Regions from separate parts of the Ochrobactrum sp. P6BSIII genome, predicted to be linked through region 3. Evidence: predicted binding sites of a transcription regulator. Region 3 holds the regulator's gene; each other region holds the start of a gene.
What was found. The regulator PhoB, encoded in region 3, activates phosphate uptake and scavenging genes when phosphate is short. The targets are predictions, from matches to a motif close to TGTCATNNANCTGTCAT.
Positions count from the first base shown of each region.

Region 1: the regulator PhoB is predicted to act here: its motif matches at 1,980-1,996, upstream of FHW00_RS06525 (RNA degradosome polyphosphate kinase).
Region 2: the regulator PhoB is predicted to act here: its motif matches at 2,293-2,309, upstream of FHW00_RS13465 (esterase-like activity of phytase family protein).
Region 4: the regulator PhoB is predicted to act here: its motif matches at 2,368-2,384, upstream of FHW00_RS07150 (DUF1045 domain-containing protein).

Region 1 is NZ_JACGXB010000004.1:22,042-27,080, reverse strand. It holds gene FHW00_RS06525 (RNA degradosome polyphosphate kinase) at 1-1,868, opposite strand, end outside; gene FHW00_RS06520 (zinc-finger domain-containing protein) at 2,129-2,383, shown strand; gene FHW00_RS06515 (FAD-binding protein) at 2,435-3,640, shown strand; gene FHW00_RS06510 (VOC family protein) at 3,652-4,137, opposite strand; gene FHW00_RS06505 (VOC family protein) at 4,172-4,588, opposite strand; gene FHW00_RS06500 (winged helix-turn-helix transcriptional regulator) at 4,745-5,039, shown strand, end outside.
Region 2 is NZ_JACGXB010000008.1:171,201-176,239, forward strand. It holds gene FHW00_RS13460 (metallophosphoesterase) at 1-678, shown strand, start outside; gene FHW00_RS13465 (esterase-like activity of phytase family protein) at 753-2,120, opposite strand; gene FHW00_RS13470 (MFS transporter) at 2,419-3,609, shown strand; gene FHW00_RS13475 (hypothetical protein) at 3,792-3,992, shown strand; gene FHW00_RS13480 (DMT family transporter) at 4,008-4,901, opposite strand.
Region 3 is NZ_JACGXB010000001.1:279,950-284,988, forward strand. It holds gene FHW00_RS01240 (hypothetical protein) at 58-330, shown strand; gene FHW00_RS01245 (cell wall hydrolase) at 410-1,357, opposite strand; gene FHW00_RS01250 (hypothetical protein) at 1,414-1,599, shown strand; gene phoB (phosphate regulon transcriptional regulator PhoB) at 1,993-2,679, opposite strand; gene phoU (phosphate signaling complex protein PhoU) at 2,825-3,547, opposite strand; gene pstB (phosphate ABC transporter ATP-binding protein PstB) at 3,643-4,416, opposite strand; gene pstA (phosphate ABC transporter permease PstA) at 4,480-5,039, opposite strand, start outside.
Region 4 is NZ_JACGXB010000004.1:149,097-154,135, reverse strand. It holds gene FHW00_RS07160 (HAD family hydrolase) at 1-282, shown strand, start outside; gene FHW00_RS07155 (alpha-D-ribose 1-methylphosphonate 5-triphosphate diphosphatase) at 409-1,560, opposite strand; gene FHW00_RS07150 (DUF1045 domain-containing protein) at 1,564-2,292, opposite strand; gene FHW00_RS07145 (sugar kinase) at 2,466-3,383, shown strand; gene FHW00_RS07140 (aldose epimerase family protein) at 3,390-4,406, opposite strand; gene FHW00_RS07135 (glycoside hydrolase family 108 protein) at 4,599-5,039, shown strand, end outside.

The DNA.
Region 1 (5,039 bases), on a different contig from region 3:
ACGCGGCTATGCTCGAGAAAACGCCCGACAATCGACTTGGCGCGAATATTGTCGGAGAGGCCCGGCACGCCCGGGCGCAGACAGCAGATGCCGCGCACCACCAGCTCGATGTGAACGCCCGCCTGGCTTGCCTTGTAGAGCGCATCAATAATCTGTGGATCGACCAGCGAATTCATCTTCATCCAGATCGCCGCCGGTCGCCCTGCCTTGGCATGCGCCACTTCATTCTCGATGTGCTTGATAATGCGCGCCCGCAAGGTGAAAGGCGAAATGGCGATCTTCATCTCTTCCGCCGGTTGGGCATAACCGGTGATGAAATTGAAGATATGCGCCACATCACGGGCAATATCAGCATCCGAGGTGAAGAAGGAAAGATCCGTATAAATACGCGCGGTGATCGGGTGATAATTGCCCGTACCCAGATGCACATAGGAGCGCAGCTTCTGGTCTTCGCGGCGCACGACGAGTGACATTTTCGCGTGGGTTTTCAACTCGATGAAGCCGAAAACCACCTGCACACCAGCGCGTTCGAGATCGCGTGCCCAGCGAATATTGGCTTCTTCATCGAAACGCGCCTTCAGCTCGACCAGCGCAGTCACCGATTTGCCCGCTTCCGCCGCATCAACCAGTGCACGAACGATCGGGCTGTCGTTGGAGGTGCGATAGAGCGTCTGCTTGATGGCCAGCACATCCGGGTCCGCCGCCGCCTGACGCAGAAACTGCACCACAACGTCGAACGACTCATAAGGGTGATGAACCACAATGTCCTTTTCACGAATCGCGGCGAAGCAATCGCCGCCATGTTCGCGGATACGCTCCGGGAAACGCGGATTGTAGGATACGAATTTCAGGTCATCACGCGGAATAGAGACGATCTCCGAGATCATGTTAAGCGCCAGAAGCCCTTCATGCACGCTGACACGATTCTCGGACACGCCAAGTTCAGTCGCCACGAAGACGCGCAAGGCTTCCGGCATTTCGCCATCAAATTCAATGCGGATAACCTGACCGCGGCGGCGGCGCTTCAGCGCCGTTTCGAAGAGACGCACGAGGTCTTCGGCTTCTTCTTCCACTTCAATATCGCTGTCGCGAATGATACGGAACGTACCTGCCCCGCGCACCTCATAGCCGGGGAACAGTCGCCCGATAAACAGGCTCACCGCATCCTCGATGGTGATGAAGCGATAGACATTCTGCTGATCCGTCGGCAGCTGGATGAACCGCTTCAGAGCCACCGGAATGCGCAACAGCGCGGTCATCGGGTGATTGTCCGCGCGGCGCGCCAGCTGCAAGGCAATCGAAAAGCCCAGATTCGGAATGAACGGGAACGGATGCGCCGGATCGATGGAAAGCGGCGTCAAAACCGGGAAAATCGTTTCGAGAAAATGACTTTCCAGCCAGTCCTTCTCCGGTTCCGACAAACCCGATGGGCGAACGATTTCAATATTTTCCTGCACCAGCTCGTCACGCAAGATGCGGAAACGTCCCTGCTGCTCGGCCTGCAATCGGCTCACTTCATCCAGAACGAAATCGAGCTGTTCTTGTGGCGTGCGGCCATCGGCACTGCGCAGCGCCACACCGGCGCGGACCTGCGCGGCAAGACCGGCAATGCGCACCATGAAGAATTCATCGAGATTGGTGGCCGAGATAGACAGGAAACGCAGACGCTCCAGCAAAGGCTGGCGCATATTTGCGGCTTCATCCAGAACGCGGCGGTTGAACTGGAGCCAGGAAAACTCACGATTGACGAAGCGATCCGCGCTGCTCATCAGCTCCGCGATCTTGTCCTCATTCAAAGCTTTGTGAGCATCAGGTGCGTTTTGCATGTCCGAACCGATTTCGGAGGTGCTGGCTGGTTCAGCTGTCATATCATGGGCCCCGCTCTGGGTTTCGCTCGCCAACGCACTGTTTTCGTTCATTTTTCCTAATCCGGCATCTGCCGGAAAGAACCGGCGCATCGTAAAGCCTATGGCTGTCGCATGACAGTTTGATAGCAAATCACTTAAATATCCCTAGAATTGATGAAAACGCTTCCGGAAACAAGAGTTTCGCGGTAAACGCAAGCAGAGTTTTGAGCGCGCTGGTCTGAAGCGTGCTATATACCGCGAACGACAGCCCGGAGCGTATTATGTCCGATCACATCATTCCTCATTTCCAGAACGACGCCGGTCACAGTGCCATTGAAATCGGTGTGAAGGAATTCATGTGCGTCGGCGCAAACCCGCCTTTCGATCATCCGCATGTCTTCCTCGACATGGGCGACGAAAGCGAAGTGGTCTGCCCCTATTGCTCGACCCTTTATCGCTACAATGCCAAGCTGCATGCCGACGAAACTCTTCCGGCAGGCTGCACCTATGACGCTCCAGCCGATAAAGCGGCCTGATCAGCGATTATTTAAGCCCATCTTATCACAGCATTGGGCAAGAAGACCGATATGGGCAAAGGCCGCATATTGATAGCAGGAGCCGGTGTCGCGGGATTGAGCGCGGCGCTGGAACTTGCAGCACGGGGCTGGACAATCCAGCTCATCGAGAAAGCATCCGCTCTTTCTGAAGTCGGCGCGGGCTTGCAACTGGCCCCGAACGCAATGCGTCACCTTGAGCACCTCGGCGTCGCCGACAGTCTTGCTCCTCACACTGTAACGCCTGAAAAACTCTATCTTGTTGACGGACGCAAGGCGCGTCCCCTGCTCGCCATGGAACTGGGCGACAAGGCTCGTCTGCGCTGGCGCCATTCTTATGTGGTTTGTCACCGCGCCGATCTGCAATCGGCGCTTTTGCAAGCCTGCGAGGGAAATCCAGCGATCCAGATCAACCTCGGCAGTGAAATCCTCGATCATACCGCCCGCGACAATGGCATCGTGGCGACCGTCAAAAGCGGAAGCGGGACGAATACCGTTGAAGCCGACTATCTGATCGCCTGCGACGGGGTCTGGTCTGCGCAGCGTGCGCTTGCCGATTACGACAAGGCGCAGTTCAGCGGCCATATTGCGTGGCGTGCAACATTGGCGACCAATGCCCTGCCCGCCTCGTTCCTGAGCGCTCTTCCAGAACGCAAGGCCGTATCCGCCTGGCTCGGCCCCGCCATTCACTTCATCGCCTATCCCGTCAAAGCCGGGGCATTTTTCAATTTTGTCGCCATTACTGCGGGCGAAAATCCCGGCGAAAGCTGGTCGAAAACCGGCGACCGCACAAAACTGCAAGCCAACTATAGAAGCTGGGCCAAGCCGGTTCGTGATGTATTGGCGACCGCCGACGACTGGACCTATTGGCCGCTTTTCGAAATGGCAGAACCGCAGCTTCTGGGGCCGAACCGCACCATATTTCTGGGCGATGCGTCCCATGCCGTCACGCCATTTGCCGCGCAAGGCGCTGCGATGGCGATTGAAGATGCGGCCGCCCTTGCCGAAGCGCTTGATGCCGCCGATCAGTCGGCGGGGCTGCGCCGCTTCGAAACCGTTCGCAAGGAAAGGCTCGCAGCGGTCGCCAAGCGCGGTCAGCTTAACCGCTTTGCCTATCACGCCACCGGACCGATGGCGCTTGGCCGCAACATGCTGTTTGCCCTGCGTCGCCCGGATACTTTCCTGAAGGATCTGGACTGGCTTTATGGCTATGATGCCGTTGCGGCCATACGCGGATAGTCGGTCAAAAGTTACGCCGCGTCGCGCGCAGCTTCCAATGTCGCAACATCGATTTTGACCATCTTCATCATGGCGTCCGCCACGCGCTGGCGGACATCAGGCGCACCATTTTCCATGGTATCGAGCAACATGTCGGGTACGATCTGCCATGCGAAGCCATATTTATCGGTCAGCCAGCTGCATTCCATCGGCGTCCCGCCTTCCAGAAGCTTTTCCCAGAAAGCATCCACTTCCGCCTGATCCTTGCAGCGAACAATCAACGATGCCGCTGGCGTAAACTTGAAATGCGGACCTCCGTTGAGGCCACAGATTTTCTGTCCATCAAGCGTGAAATTCGCGGTGACAGCCTGTTCTTCGTTTTGCTGGTTGCCATGCTTGAAGCGGATGAAACCATCAATTGAAGCCGGTCGCCCGCAGGCGCGAAAGATCGAGACATAATGATTGGCGGCTTCTTCCGCCTGCCCGTCGAACCACAGGCAAATGGTGAGACCTGACATGGTCAATTCCTCCCTGTTTATCCAGTTTTTGCGCTCAGCCCATAACCTTGGCGGCTTCTTCCATGTCCATCCACATCAGCTCCCAGATATGACCGTCCAGATCTTCAAAGCTGCGCCCATACATGAAACCATAGTCCTGCTTGGCCGCCGGATCAGCGCGACCGCCAGCTTTCGCGGCCTTTTCAACCGTGTCATCCACCTCGGCCTTGCTGTCGGCGGATAGGCAGATCAGCACTTCGCTCACCGCACTGGCATCGGCGATTTTCTTCGGCGTGAACTGGCTGAACTTGTCATGATCCAGGATCATCGCGTGGATCGTATCGGAGAAAACCATGCAGGATGCGGTTTCGTCCGAGAACATCGGATTCTTCTTTGCGCCAATGGCTTCATAGAAGCTCGTCGAGCGCGCGACGTCTTTCACGGCTAAATTCACGAAAATCATTTTCGGCATGACATTTCCTCCATTGGCAGGGCGCGGCCCTGTATCCATTATTATTGTTTGTCGCCGCTGCGCCCCGCCGCAGCACCAGACATTTTTCGCGTGTTCTGGCGATGTCCGGATTAAGTTTGCTTGAACATAATGACAGATAAGTTATATTAGGCAACCATGAAGTTAGAAAAAATAACTAAAGGCGATAAACAGGCCGCGAAGCGCAGCTACGATGATGCATGCGCGGCCGCGCATGGCCTTGATTTAATTGGAGAACGCTGGGCGCTGCTGGTCATGCGAGAACTGCTGCTGGGCCCGAAGCGCTTCAGTGATTTGCGCGCCGATCTGCCGGGCGTGAGCGCGAATGTGCTCACCCAAAGGCTCGAGGGGCTGGAACTAGCCGGCATTCTACACAAGACCAAATTGCCGCCGCCGGCCTCGGTGCAGGTCTATGAACTCACCGAATGGGGCT
Region 2 (5,039 bases), on a different contig from region 3:
CTGGGCGATATTATTGATCGCCACTGGGAGAGCTTCAACCATGTCCTGCCGCTTTACGACAAGCTTGATCACGACCATTTCTTTCTGCTTGGAAACCACGATTTTGATGTTGCGTCCGAATATCTGACTTCCGTTATCCGCACCGTCGGCATGCAGGACGCTTATTACGATTTCACCGGCGGCGGCTATCGCTTCATCGTTCTGGATGGCAACGATGTCAGCCTTTTCGCTCCGCCAAAAAACGATCCGCGCCGCGAAATCGCAGCCCAGCGGCTGGAAGCTCTAAAGGCTAAAAATGCGCCCAACGCCCAGAGCTGGAACGGCTCACTCAGTGACCAACAATTTGCATGGCTGGGCGACACCATGAAAAAGGCACAGGCCGCCGGTGAGAAAGTGATCGTTATGGGACACTATCCGGTCTTTCCGGCCAATGAGCACAATATGTGGGACTCCGAACGGGTCGTGGAGCTTCTCACCGGCTTCGACAATTTCGTTGCCTATTTCAATGGTCATAACCATGCCGGCAATTACGGTGAGGTGAACGGCAAGCACTTCCTCAACTTCAAAGGCATGGTCGATACCCCTGCGGAAACGGCCTATTCCGTGGTGGAAGTCCATGCGGACCGGATCGAAGTGCGTGGCTTTGGACGCGAAGCCAACCGGACACTTAAAATCTGACCATCCGTTGATGTACTCCATAAAAAAGCCGCGAGATTATCTCGCGGCTTTTCTTCAATCACGGGTCAACCGACTTATTCGGCTTTCAGGAATTCGCCGACTTCCAGCAGCACGAACTCATTGTCATCGACCTTGTCGAGCGAACGGCCTGCCGAGAACGGAAGATTATTGTCGTTGCCGACGATGATATGGGTATCGTCCACGCGGTCGACATTCTCGATCGTCACGAACGGCATGTCGTAAATAGCGTCATGGCCACCCTGACGGCGCTTATTGTCCGGGTCTGCAATCGTCAGCAGATCGATATAGCCGATCTTGCGCACTTCCTTGCCAACATTGCTGTCATCGAAAGAAATCTTGTAGATGCGCTTGACCTTGGACGGCACATCGAAGCAATCCGGCTGCGGCTTCTTCGGATCGGCACAGGCCTTTTCGGCAACGCCTGCACCATTATCACGCTCGATGACAAGCCCCGTGCTGGCGTCCAGCATGTTGAAGTCGCCAATCGCTTCGCCACCATCGGCAAGAGGATAGAGCCACGAACGGCCCGTCCACTTCTTGTCGGCGACGCTGAACTCGATGATGCGCAGACCAGTCTTGCCGCTTTCGGTCTTTTCCGGTGCGCCATCGACGAAAAGCGGACCTTCGAGAAGACCGTAGAGCTTCGAACCGTCCTTCGACATGGCAAGGCCTTCAAAGCCGCCCGAACGCTTCAGATTGTAAACCGGAAGCTTGAGGCTCGGATTGGCAGGCAAAGCGAGCTTTGGATTATCCGGCGAGACGACCTGCGTTTCACCGACCTGCGTTGAAAACACGTCGGTCAGCTTGCCGTCAGTATCAAACTTCAGCAGGAACGGACCGAATTCCTCGCCCACCCAGAAGCCATCCGCCACCGGCTGGATCGATTCCACGTCGAAATCGGCACCAGTCAGGTAGCGCTTTTCCGCGCCTTCCATGACAATTGGAAATGGTGCTTTCTTGTCCGGGTCGGTGAGGAACAGGGTCTTCACGCGCTCGACCTTGCCGTTGTCCCAGTCGAACTTGACATTGTGCAGCATCAGCATGGCGTCGGGCGAATTGAACTTCGTGCCGAAACCATTGTCCGACAGCGTCCAGAAGCTGCCGTCTTCCATGGTCTTGATGCCCGAAAAGCCCTGCACAGGCTGGCCGTCGAATGGCAGTGAAAGACCGGTCTTGCGCACGCCATCCTTGCCTTCAATCGTACCGATGCCTTCCGCGCGCTTGCGGTCCGCGGTCGTGAACTTGCCGGAAGTCTTCAAATGCTCTGCCGCATCGTCCGGTGCTGCAATGACCGTATTGGCTGGCAGGATTGCATGGGCCTTCAGCGTGGCCGGAAATGCTTTTTCCTCCGCCGACGCCGGAACAATGGTGAAAGCCAGAAGGCTGGCGAGAATGGTTGACGTGCCGAAATACCGATGCATGGAATGTCCCCGTTCCGAGTTAGAGCACGTCCCGAAAAGTGCGAAGCGGCTTTCGGATGAGGCGTGCTAAAAAGTAAAAAGCGAGAGCGGTTAAGTCGATTTTACCCTCACGGAAACCGCTTAAGCCTGCGGCATAGGTAAGCACGCTTCGTGACACGTGCTTGACTGTCCAATGAAGCTTTGAAGACTGCCACTGACAAAGCGCGGGAAAACCGAACTTCGGTGATTTGGAATATTTTTCCTCTATTCGGCAGACAACTATGACGCTAGTTTCCTGCGTGGTTGTGTGAGGGAAAAAATGACCGACAATTCGTCCGTTCGCCGCAATATTCTTATCCTGACGATGGCGCAGGCGCTCGGCGCGTCCAGTCCGCCTATCGTCATCTCGCTCGGCGGCCTTGTCGGGCAAAAATTGTCGTCCGATCCGGCCCTCGTCACCTTGCCTGTCAGCCTGTTCAATCTGGGACTGGCACTCGGCACTTTGCCTGCCGCGTTCCTGATGCGGCAGCTCGGACGGCGCAATGCCTATATGATTGGCGCGCTTGTCGGCGCGACGGCGGGGCTTGTCGCAGCCGCTGGCATCTTCTCCGCATCATTCCTGATCTTCTGCCTTGGCACGCTGACAGCAGGTCTCTATGCCGCCTATGTGCAGAGCTATCGCTTCGCCGCCGCAGACACCGCCAGCGGCGATATGAAGGCCAAGGCAATTTCCTATGTGATGGTTGGCGGGCTCATCGCCGCAATCGTCGGACCGCAGCTGGTGATCTGGACCCGCGACACGATACCCGACGCCATGTTCGCTGGCAGTTTCCTCAGCCAGGCGGTGCTGGGCCTCATCGCATTGCCGGTCCTGTCCCTGCTGCGCGCGCCCAAGGCTGTCAAAGCGGCCAATGCCAGCAATGACACCGGAAGACCCCTGATCGAAATTCTAAAAATGCCGCGCTTCATCCTGTCGGTGGCGGCAGGCGTCTGCTCCTATGCCCTGATGACATTCGTGATGACGGCGGCACCTATCGCCATGGTCGGCCACGGTCATTCGGTCGATCACGCAGCGCTTGGCATTCAATGGCATGTGCTCGCCATGTTCGGACCTAGCTTTTTCACCGGCAAGCTGATCGCCCGCTACGGCAAGGAAAAGATCACCGCGCTCGGTCTGGTCCTGATCGCCGGGGCAGCTGCCGTTGCACTCGGCGGCTTCGATGTCGGCCATTTCTGGATGGCGCTGATCCTGCTTGGCATCGGCTGGAATTTCGGCTTCATCGGCGCCACGGCGATGGTCACCGACTGCCACACGCCAGCCGAGCGGGGCAAGGCGCAGGGCGCCAATGATTTCATCATGTTCGGCACGGTTGCCTGCGCATCGTTCTTTGCAGGATCACTGCTGCATGCTTCTGGCTGGGAAACAATCAACTGGCTGGTTTTCCCCACTGTCGCACTGGTGGTCGTGCCGCTTATCCTGCGCCTGAAGCCGAAGGTCGTGACACAATAACCAGCGTTATAAATAAGCACGCTATCGTGACTTGGACTTAGTTTCGCCAGAAGCTATCTGTTTTACTGAAGAGCACCGATCCGATTCCGTTGGGTCGGTGCTCTGTCTTTCTTTTCTGAAGCTATGATGCGACGCCGTATATTCAGGTTCTTGAGTGCCGGACGAACCGCTGGAATGAGACAATGATCAACGATCTGACCGACGAAATGTTCTGGCTGTTCACCATCGGTGTCTGCATTCTGTTCATTATCCGCCTGCTGTCGCCGCCACCAGCGATGCGCAGCAAAACATCCGGTCAGCCGCTGCCGCGCCCACGCTGGCGCTCGCGTCGCCGCGCTTTCCGTGAACGCTGGATGGCGCGCAGCAAAGCCGAACGGCCTTAAAAGGCGGAAGACGTCTCAACGCATAAAGATGAGCGCCATGCCGACGACGGCAAAAGCCGCGCCAAGCCATGCGCCCGCGGCTGGGCGCTCGCCCGTCCTGAGCCAGAGCAGCGGCAAGATGATAACCGGCGTTGTGGCCGATATGGTCGAGACAATGCCCGCTTTGCCACCCGACAAGGCGAAAAGCAGCAAGGTCATGCCGATGCCAAGCGACAGAAAACCGGTCAGCGCCGTCATCGCCCCAACCCGCCAATTGAGCGGATTGCGCGGCTTCACGGCAGCAAAGGGCAACTGCATCAGAATAGACAGACATATCGCGGCAGTGCCAACGCGCAACATGGACCCGACAAACGGGTCAATGCCCGTTTCCATCACCGGACGCGCAATGATCGAGCCGATTGCCTGACCAAGCGCGGACAGCAAGCCAAGGCCGATACCGGCCCATAGCGATCCCTTGATCGTTTCCCATGGATGCAGCTGCGTTGCGCGCTTGCCAAAGAAAATCGCCAGCGACACCCCGAAAACCGTGATGACAATGCCGAGCACGGCGGTCAGCGACAGGGTTTCGCCCAGCACCAGCCAGCCGAGCAGTGCCGTCATTGGCGCATTCATGGCAAAGAGAATGCCGGAGCGGCGCGGTCCGAGCCTGTTGAGCGTAATGAAGAGCAGAGTATCGCCCAGGAAAATGCCGATAAAACCGGAGACCATCAGGGGCAAAACAACATCGCCGCTTAGCTGCTGCCATTTTCCAGTTGCGATGACATAGATGGCAAGCAGGCTCGTGACAAACACCTGCCGCACGCGATTGAAGGCAAGCGCCCCCAGATGACCGGCTGGCCAGGCGGAGATGAGGCCCGTCAGTGCCCAGCACGTTGCTGCGCCAGCGGCAGCCAGCTCATAGATCGGCATGTTATTCCTGCAATTTTCCCAAATCCGGCATTTGGTGCGCCACTCCTCCGGCGCGCCAAACACTATGCCGCTTTCTATCGGGGCAGGAAAATGCCGTCTATTTCATTCTCGTGAACTGGCTATCACGGAAATCGAACG
Region 3 (5,039 bases):
TTTTCAGGATATGGTCTATACTCGATGCTGCGGTCAGCGATATGGAAAGCAAAGAGAATGAACAAGAAAGCGCTTGTATTATTGGGACTTGCAGGCCTGCTGGCCGGTTGTGTCACCATGACGCCGGAAGAGCGCCGCGCTGCCGATGAACGGACATGTCTCGGCTATGGTTTCAAGCCTCGGACCGACGCATTTGCCAACTGTCTGCAACGGCTCGATCTCGACCGCCGGGCGGATCGCCGCGCATGGGAAAACCGCGTCGATTTTTACGACCGGCCAATCATGCTCTATCAGCCGATCTATCGTCCGGTCGTAGTTCGCCCCCGCTAATTACGGCAGATTGCGGGGCTCAAATGAAAATGCGGGCCAATCGGAAAGATTAGCCCGCACCGAAGCTGTTCAAATCAACTTATAGAGGCGTTTCTGGACGATCCTGCGACAGAAGCAGCGCGCCGATTGCATCGGCCTGCTTCTGGTCTGCTGCGGCATAGCCGAGCGTTTGCGGCTGGCTGGCAGGCGCAGACGTATCGAATTGCGGCTGGTAGGACGCGACCTGCTGAATCTGCGGCTGTGCCTGCGCTACACCATTCTGGTGCGAGAGGCGATTGCCACGTGCCTGCGGGCCAAGGCCGCTGCCCCGTATAGAGGTTTCCATCTTTGCGGCATCCGCCAGCGCGACCTGTACGGTGGGCGCTGCTTCCGGCACGGGTCCGGCCTGTGGCAGCGTCACGTCATAAGACGGATCTTGCGGCGTGGATGGCGACTGCGGCGAATAGGCGAGAGCCAGATTGTATGGCTCCTGCGGCACCGGGTTCTGCAACGAACCGTCGCGATTGCGCTTCTCGTAGAACGAATTACCGCCGGCAACCAGCACGTAATGCATGTTGTCATACGGGAATGACAGGCCAGCCGTGTGGAAGAACATGGCGTTCTTCAGCTTCGGATGGCGCTGGCCCTTCAGCACAGCATCGGCTGCGGCCTGAACGTCGGGCAGTTTGCCCGATTCCATCTTGCGGCTGAGCACGCCGGGCGCGAACTGGTTCTTCTGGCCAACAACGCCACAGATCGTATCCGGATAACGGCCCGATGCGAGGCGGTTCATGACGACCGTACCAACGGCCATCAGACCATCAGGGCTGGAACGGTTCGATTCGAAGAACATTGCGCGCTCGAGGCACTCCTTGTCCTTCGCCGTGTAGGTATAGGTCTTGACGCCGTTAACCGACTTGACGTGGCTTACAGCCGCCGTCTTCTCAGTCTTGGCTGTGGTGCCGGTCGTCGTGCAGCCCGTCACTACGAAGGGCGCTACGAGCAGTCCTGCCAATACAGGCAGCTTCCAATTACCAGCGCGCGTCAACGGCTCAGTCTCATATTCAGGACCCTTAACTGAAGCAGTCGATCCGAAGGCCAATAATGACCAGTGCGGGTCTAGCTGCGGTGCAAGTCAAAGCAAGCGAAGATCAAAAATCAAACAACCTGCCGTCGCTCGTCTTCTTCAAGGTTTTGGAATTTTTAGGCCAAAAAAAGGCAATGGGTCAAATTCCGAAATTGCTGAAACCATCGAAACGGCTGCAAATGAAACCCGAATCACGAGCGTAATTACCCACACAAACCATTCAAAACTATTAATAATTTCTTAATGAACCTAGAGAAAAGAGATAAACCTTTGATTTGATGGAAATCATAGTTCCCCAATACAGGCCACATCGCTGCCTTAATTCGCAACTGCTGTAAAATTTTGATATATCTTGCTTCATCGGGCTGGGAAAATCTGCGGCGTAACTGTTTTAGCAAGTCCTGCGCCGGTTCCTTCAACTTTGATGCAAGCTGCGTAACATTCCGTGAGATTGGCCATTTTAGGGCTTTTCAGCGCCTCATCTGGCCGAATCGGGTGGCTTGAGCAACTGGCAAAACGGGCACGTCCAAAAGTGATCGAGCCCGCCTTTCGGTCACGAAAGACGGGCTCAAAGAGCAGTTTTTATCGAAGTTCAATCAGCCGAAAGAATAACCGGCGCCGCGTACCGTGCGGATCGGATCGAGCGCGCGACCCAAGTTGATAGCCTTGCGCAGGCGTCCGACATGGACGTCGACGGTGCGATCATCGACATAAATGTCCGGTCCCCAGACACCATCGAGAAGCTGGCTGCGTGAGAACACGCGACCCGGCGACATCATGAAATATTCCAGCAGGCGGAACTCCGTCGGTCCAAGACGAACTTCCTTTTCCTTGCGGTAAACACGATGCTGCTGGCGGTCGAGCACCAGGTCACCGACCTTCAGCACATGCGACAGCAGGCTTGGATTGGCGCGACGCAGCATGGCCTTGACGCGAGCCAGAAGCTCAGGGGTAGAGAACGGCTTCACCACGTAATCGTCAGCACCGACGCTCAAGCCGCGAACGCGTTCGCTTTCCTCACCGCGAGCGGTCAGCATGATGACCGGCAAACGTTCCGTTTCCGGCCACTGGCGCAGACGGCGGCACAGTTCGATGCCGGATACGCCAGGAAGCATCCAATCGAGGATGAGAAGATCCGGTACGTTCTCGCGCAGCGCGATTTCAGCCTCGTCGCCGCGTAGCATCGTATCCACCTGATAGCCCTCAGCCTCAAGATTATAGCGCAGCAGAACGCTCAGCGCTTCTTCGTCTTCCACCACAGCGATTTTGGGTACCTGTGACATCCAATATTCCCTATTAAAATCCGGCGAGCGGAAGATACACGTCCCCCCATCGACCGCGTGTCGCCGCGCTATTCACTCATTCTCCACCGCATTTGGAGCACCTTTCGGCAAAGCCGTCCTGATGTGCTCCAAACGCAGCGCTTACTCAGGGCTTGCGTGCCTCATCCACGACGATGCCGTGGCTCAGGTCTTCCTTCGGTCGTTCGGCAGGCATCTGCAGGCCGGTCACGATGTAATAGACGGTCTCCGCGATGTTGGTCGCATGGTCGCCGATGCGCTCGATATTCTTGGCGCAGAACAGAAGATGCGTGCAGGCAGAAATATTGCGCGGATCTTCCATCATATAGGTGAGCAGCTCACGGAACAGCGAGGTGTACATGGCGTCGATCTCGTCGTCGCGATCACGCACGACATTGATCTGCTGCACCGAGCGCGACGCATAGGCGTCGAGCACGTCTTTCAGCTGGGTCAGCGCCAGTTCGGCCAGAGTTTCAAGGCCACGATAGAGCTTGACCGGCTGGCGGGACTCCGAAACGGCTGCAACGCGCTTGGCAATGTTCTTGCCCAGATCGCCAACACGCTCCAGATCTGCGGAGATACGGATCGAACCGATAATCTCGCGCAGATCGACAGCCATTGGCTGACGCTTGGCGATGATCATCACGGCCTTGTCGTCGATTTCGCGTTCGCTGGCGTCGAGGATCAGGTCGTCGGAAATGACGCGCTGTGCGAGAGCGTTGTCCGCGTTGACAATAGCGGCGACCGACTGTTCGACCATACGTTCCGCATGTCCGCCCATTTCGGCGATCTTGTGGGTGAGAAACTTCAGTTCCTCATCGTAGGAACGAACGGTATGCTGAGACGGCATGGTAGACCTCGTAATATAAATTGCGGGGAAGCCGCACTTCTGTTGGTTCTGGCACAGTCCGCGAGCAAGGGAGACTTGTCCCCTGCCCCAGTCCGTTAGCCAAAGCGTCCGGTGATGTAGTCCTGCGTGCGCTTTTCGGTCGGCGCAGTGAACATCGTTTCCGTATCGCCCACTTCGACCAGATTGCCGAGATGGAACATGGCGGTGCGCTGCGAAACGCGAGCCGCCTGCTGCATGGAGTGGGTGACGATGACGATCGTGTAGTTCTGGCGCAGTTCGTCGATCAGCTCTTCCACCTTTGCCGTGGCAATCGGATCGAGCGCCGAGCAGGGTTCGTCCATCAGAATGACTTCCGGGCTAACCGCAATCGCACGTGCAATGCACAGGCGCTGCTGCTGACCACCGGAAAGACCCGTTCCCGCATCGTGAAGGCGATCCTTCACTTCCTCGAACAGGCTGGCCTTCTGAAGGCTCGTCACGACGATTTCTTCAAGATCGGTCTTGGAGCGGGCCAGACCGTGAATGCGCGGGCCGTAAGCCACGTTCTCGTAGATCGACTTCGGGAACGGGTTCGGCTTCTGGAACACCATGCCGACACGGGCGCGCAGTTCCACCACATCGATCTTCGGATCGTAGATATCCTCATTGTCGAGGGTGATCTTGCCACCGATGCGGCAACCTTCAATCGTGTCGTTCATGCGGTTGAGCGAGCGAAGGAATGTCGACTTGCCGCAGCCGGAAGGACCGATCAGCGCCGTCACCATCTTTTCCGGAACATCCAGATTGACGTCGAAAAGGGCCTGCTTCTCACCATAGAATACGCAAACCTTGTCGCCGCGCATCTTTACGGAACTGGCGTTGGCGTTCATCTTTTCTCCTACGGCTTTCTCGAGAGTACGTTCTGTCATCAAGTTCATAGCTTCGACTCCCGTTTACCAGCGGCGCTCGAACCGGCGGCGCAGAATGATTGCTGCAATGTTCATCACGGCCAGGAACAGAAGCAGGACGATGATAGCGCCGGACGTGCGTTCCACAAAGGCGCGTTCTGCTTCATTGGCCCACATATAGATCTGGACAGGCAAGGCGGTCGCCGGTTCCATCGGAGTGGACGGAACATCCGCCACGAAAGCCACCATACCGATCAGCAGAAGCGGAGCGGTTTCACCAAGCGCATGGGCAAGCCCGATGATGGTGCCCGTCAGAATGCCGGGTGCGGCAAGCGGCAGGACGTGATGGAAGACCATCTGTGTCTTGGAAGCGCCGAGACCAAGCGCTGCGGCGCGGATTGATGGCGGTACGGCGCGAAGAGCGGCGCGCGTTGCGATAATGATCGTCGGCAGCGTCATCAGCGTCAGAACCAGACCGCCGACCAGCGAAGCCGACCGCGGCAGGCCGAAGAAGTTGACGAAAACTGCCAGACCCAACAGACCGAACACGATGGACGGTACGGCTGCGAGGTTGTTGATGTTCACCTCGATCATATCGGTCCAGC
Region 4 (5,039 bases), on a different contig from region 3:
GCGGAAGATGTTGAACGCGGCAAGCCGAGCCCGGAATGCTTTCAGCTTGGTGCGAAGAAGCTTGGCTTTGATCCGCATCGCTGTCTGGTGTTCGAAGACGCGCCGGCTGGCATCGTTGCAGGCGAATCAGCAGGCGCTTGCGTGGTTGTCGTCACAGCAACGCACCCACATTCGCCGGAGACCTCGCATCGAAGCATCGACAGCTATCGCGAGCTGGAACTGAGCGTAGCCGATGACGGCAAGCTTAGCCTTGCCGTCGGTGAGACCATTTCGGTCGGGTAAGCGCGACGAAATTCTGGTTATGACGAGCCGAAAATGGTGGAGTTCGAGAACCGGAGCGCAGTGTGCTTAAGCACATGAGCACCGGAAGCGCAGAACAACGCCATTTGCAGGCCGTCAGAGCCGGAATTAAATGACCCGCCGCCCCTCGCGCCAAACCGTCTTGATAATCGGCACGTGTTCTGCCACCTGCACGCGCACCAGATCAGCGCGCTTGCCTTCGGCTATTTCGCCACGATCATCAAAGCCCACAGCCTGCGCTGGGTTCTTCGAAACCAGACGAATAGCCTGTGGAAGTGAAACCGCATTGGGAGCATGGGCCAGCACATCGGCCAGAAAAAATGCCGACTGCATCATGCTCGCCGGGATGTAATCCGACGAGATGATGTCGAGATGCCCGGCTTCGACCAGTTCTCGCGCTGAAACGTTGCCCGAATGCGAGCCGCCACGAACCACATTGGGCGCGCCCATCAGCACCGACATGCCGGATTCTTTCGAGGCTTTGGCCGCCGTGTGGGTGGTCGGGAACTCGGCAACACGAATGCCCTGTTCTCGCGCTTCTTCCACGTGATCGAGCGTTGCGTCGTCATGGCTTGCAAGGATCACGCCGCGCTCATGACACAGATCGGCAATCGCCTTGCGCGTCTTGGCGGAATAGATCTGCGACTGGCCAATGCGGCGCTCGCAATAAATCCGGAACTCTTCTTCCGACAGCTTGTTCTTACCCAGGAAGTACGCCTTGTAGGCGTCCAGATTGGTGAACTGCCGCTGTCCCGGCGCATGGTCCATTAGCGAAACCAGCCTGACCAACGGGTGGCTGCCGAAACGTTCAAAGGCCGGAAGACAATCGGGCGCAGACACTTCGCAACGCATATGCAGGAAATGGTCAGCGCGCAGCCGGCCCGCCGCACGCCCCTCTGCAATGGCCGTGGAAAGCTTCAGCATATCGTCGATGCCGGTTTGCGCATCATCATCCAAACCGATGCGCAAAGCATCGAAGACGGTGGTGATACCAGAAGCGGCGATCTGCGCATCATGCGCCTGTACGGCGGCAATCGGGTTCCAGCGCACTTTGGGGCGCGGGGCATAATGCCCCTCCAGATGGTCGGTGTGCAGCTCGATCAGACCCGGCGTCAGGAAGTCGCCTTCCATGTCTTCGCCGACTGATGACGGCCCGCTGGCGATATCTGCAATCTGACCGTCGACGAGCTTGATCGAGCCTTCGACGACATCGTCTGCGAGGACGATGCGCGCGTTACGCAGGATAGTTTCACTGGTCATCGCTTAAGGCCTCCCCACTGCCCGCTGGGTCCGCGTCTTCGTGGCTCCACCTGTCAGCGGATGCAGCGAATGAATCTCGAAGGGCGCGCCCTTCTCAGGTTCCACGAACAGTGCGAGATTCGCAACCTCGACCGGATCGTTCAGAAGCGGTGCAAAAAATTCTTCCAGCCGACGCTCGATCCGTGCGCGATCACCTTCCGCGACCGGACCAGTCAGGGTCATGTGGAAGCGGAACTCTTCAAAAACGTAAGGATAACCCCAGCGTTCCAGATTGTGACGCTGCGCTTCGTTCAGGCGCTCAGGACGGCGTTTGGCAATTTCAGCTTCATTGAGCGGTGCGCGAAAACGATCCAGCGCGACGACCACATCATTGGCGAGCTGGTTCAAGGCCGTGACTGGTTCATGCGGCACCAGCGCGAAAAACGGCCCGATGGCCCGAAGCTTCAGGCGCGGAATGATGACGGGCTCCACCGACGATGCAAAATGCATCAGCGCCGACAGAAGTTCGCTTTCCGTCAGATCGTCATTCAGCCGAAACGGCGCTTTCATCGTGGCGTGAAAACCATAACGACGCGGTTCTTCGGTCAGCGATGCAATCTCTTCCGTGCCAAGCGAGCGAATCGCCGGCAGCTTCACCGGCTCACCGCTAAAGGCATTGCGCCCCAGCCAGTTGGCCGCAACCTTCAGAAGCGCATCGCTGGAAGGCGGCGTGAAGTAGATCGCATAACGCATTTCAAATCCTTGGTCTGGAACCGTGTCTCGCCGCGGCGTGGCGCGGGATCGTTACACAACGAATGTGGCAAGTCGATAAAGCCTGTATGACAATGATGGAAGACAACTGACAAAGCGATTTTACATCACAGAAAATTGGTATAGGCGTCTGTAATCGATTTGAGGAGAAAAAGATGAGCGGTTTCGCGTCTATCGGCGAGTGCATGATTGAGCTTTCGGGCGGCGAAGGCGACCAGTGGCGCATGGGTTTTGCTGGCGATACGCTGAACACCGCCTGGTATGTTCGCGCACTGACCGACAGATCGTTTCCGGTCGATTATGTGAGCGCTTTCGGCGAAGACAATTTCTCGCAAAAACAGCGCGTTTTCTTCTCGTCCAACGGCATCGGCATTGCGCATAGCCCGGTGATCGCCGGTGTGCATCCGGGTCTTTATGCAATTACGCTGAACGGTGCTGAACGCTCCTTCACCTATTGGCGCAGCGATGCCGCCGCACGTCGCCTTGCCAGCGACCGGGCCGCGCTGGAGCAAAGCCTTTCGGGCCGCGACATTATCTATTTTTCCGGCATTTCCATCGCGATCGTCTTGCCGGAGCATCGCGAAACATTGTTCGACGTGCTGCAGCAATGCCGCGCTGCGGGATCGCGGATCGCTTTCGATCCGAACTTCCGTCACCAGCTCTGGCCGGATCGCAAGGCGGCGCAGGAAATCATCAGCGAAGCAATGCGGCTCGCCGATATCGCGCTGCCCACCTTCCCCGATGAGCAGGCGCTTTTCGGTGACAAAAACGCCGAAGCCTGTGCAGAACGCCTGATAGGCCTTGGTGTGAAGGAAGTTGTCGTCAAGGACGGTACGGAACCGGCATTGGTCGTAACCAATGGCGAACAGACACTGGTTCCATCCGTTTTCGCCAATGCCGTGGATACTACGGGGGCTGGCGACAGCTTCAATGGCGCCTATCTCGTTGCGCGCATGGAAGGGCTTTCGCCGGTTGAAGCCGCGCAGAAGGCCCATGCCGTTGCAGCCCGTGTCGTCGAAACGCGCGGCGCGCTTACCCCTATGGAGACGGCGCGCGCCGCTTATACCGGATAGCAACCATTAATCCCGGGTGAAGGCGAAACGGCTCTCCTGAGCGTAGATTTCACCCGGGCGCAGAATGGCCTGTGGGAAATAGGGATATTCGAGCGAGCCGGGCCAGATCTGCGGCTCCAGACAGAAGCCCGCATGTTTGCCATAGGGCTTGCCGGTCAGGCCGATGCAATCATTGGCCATCGTATTCCCCGCATAAAACTGAACGCCCGGCTCTGTCGTCAGCACGTCCATGCGCACACCGGACTTCGCCCCCTTGACTGAGGCGCAAAGACGCAACGGCACACGTGTCGCCGACAGACAGAAATTGCTGTCATATTCAACCTGCTTGCCGTTGTCGGCATGGCGGATCGGGCGATAATCGCGGAAGTCGAACACCGTGTCCTTGACCGGCAGAACGCGCCCATCTGGAATCAGCGCCTCATCGACCGGCATATAGGCGTCGGCTAGAATCTTGAGCTGGTGGTCCAGAATATCGCCCTCACCGCCATCATCGAGATTGAAATAGCTGTGATGCAAAAGATTGCAGACCGTCGGCTTGTCGGTCACAGCTTCCAGCCGCACGATCAAGGCGCCGTTCTCATTGAGCATGTAGGTGCAGCTGACCTTCAGATTGCCCGGAAAGCCCATTTCACCATCTTCGGCCACCGTGCCGAGCGTCACATAATCCGCGCCGCTGCCCGTGACCTTCCAGACCCGATTGCCGAGCCCCTTGCTGCCGCCATGAAGATTATGACGTCCAAGATAGTTCGCCTCCACCTCATAGGTCTTGCCATCCAGCACAAAATGCGCATCGCGAATGCGGTTGGCCGAGCGGCCCGCAATTGCACCCAGATGCGGCGAATGGGCGGGATAATCGTCAAAATTCTGATAGCCGATCACCAGCGGCGCATCATGGCCCGCGAAGCGCATATCCTGAATCGCCGCGCCCCATGTGATGATCTTGGCCGTCAATGGCCCGTTGGAGATGGTCAGCCGATGAACCGCCTGCCCGTCTGGCGCATGTCCGAAAACTTCCGATGTCACGTCTGCCGCCTGTAAAAGTATGATTTAAGGGAACCGCATCAAGCCGCATTGCAGGCTCTTAAGCAAGAGGGTTGCCGCTTGATCACAATCGATTCCTCCGATATTTTTTACATGTCTATATGTTAGAGCATTCAGTATTACCGACACCGTATTTAATATATTTTTCAAATATAAATTGAAAAAGGTATAGATATGCGATCAAATTTTGCGACGATTATGCCGTATATATTTCAGGAAGAAGGTGGCTTCGTCGACAATCCGGCTGATCCTGGCGGCGCAACCAATATGGGTATTACCACCGGTACTCTTGCCGGATGGACAGGTCATTCCGAATCTGCCCAGGACGTCAAAAATCTTACGAAAGATACTGCTACAGACATTTATAGAAAACAGTATTGGGACAAGATAGACGGCGACAGTCTTCCCTCTGGCGTTGACTATGCCATGCTGGACTTTGCGGTCAATTCCGGCCCAAGTCACGCAATAAAAATGTTGCAGCAAATACTTGGTCTATTGCAAGATGGATTTCTCGGACCCGCGACTTTTGCAGCACTCTCCTCCCGCCCGCCGCAGGATATTATCGACCGGCTATGCGATGAACGCGCGGCCTGGCTCCGGGGACTTGCTGCCGCC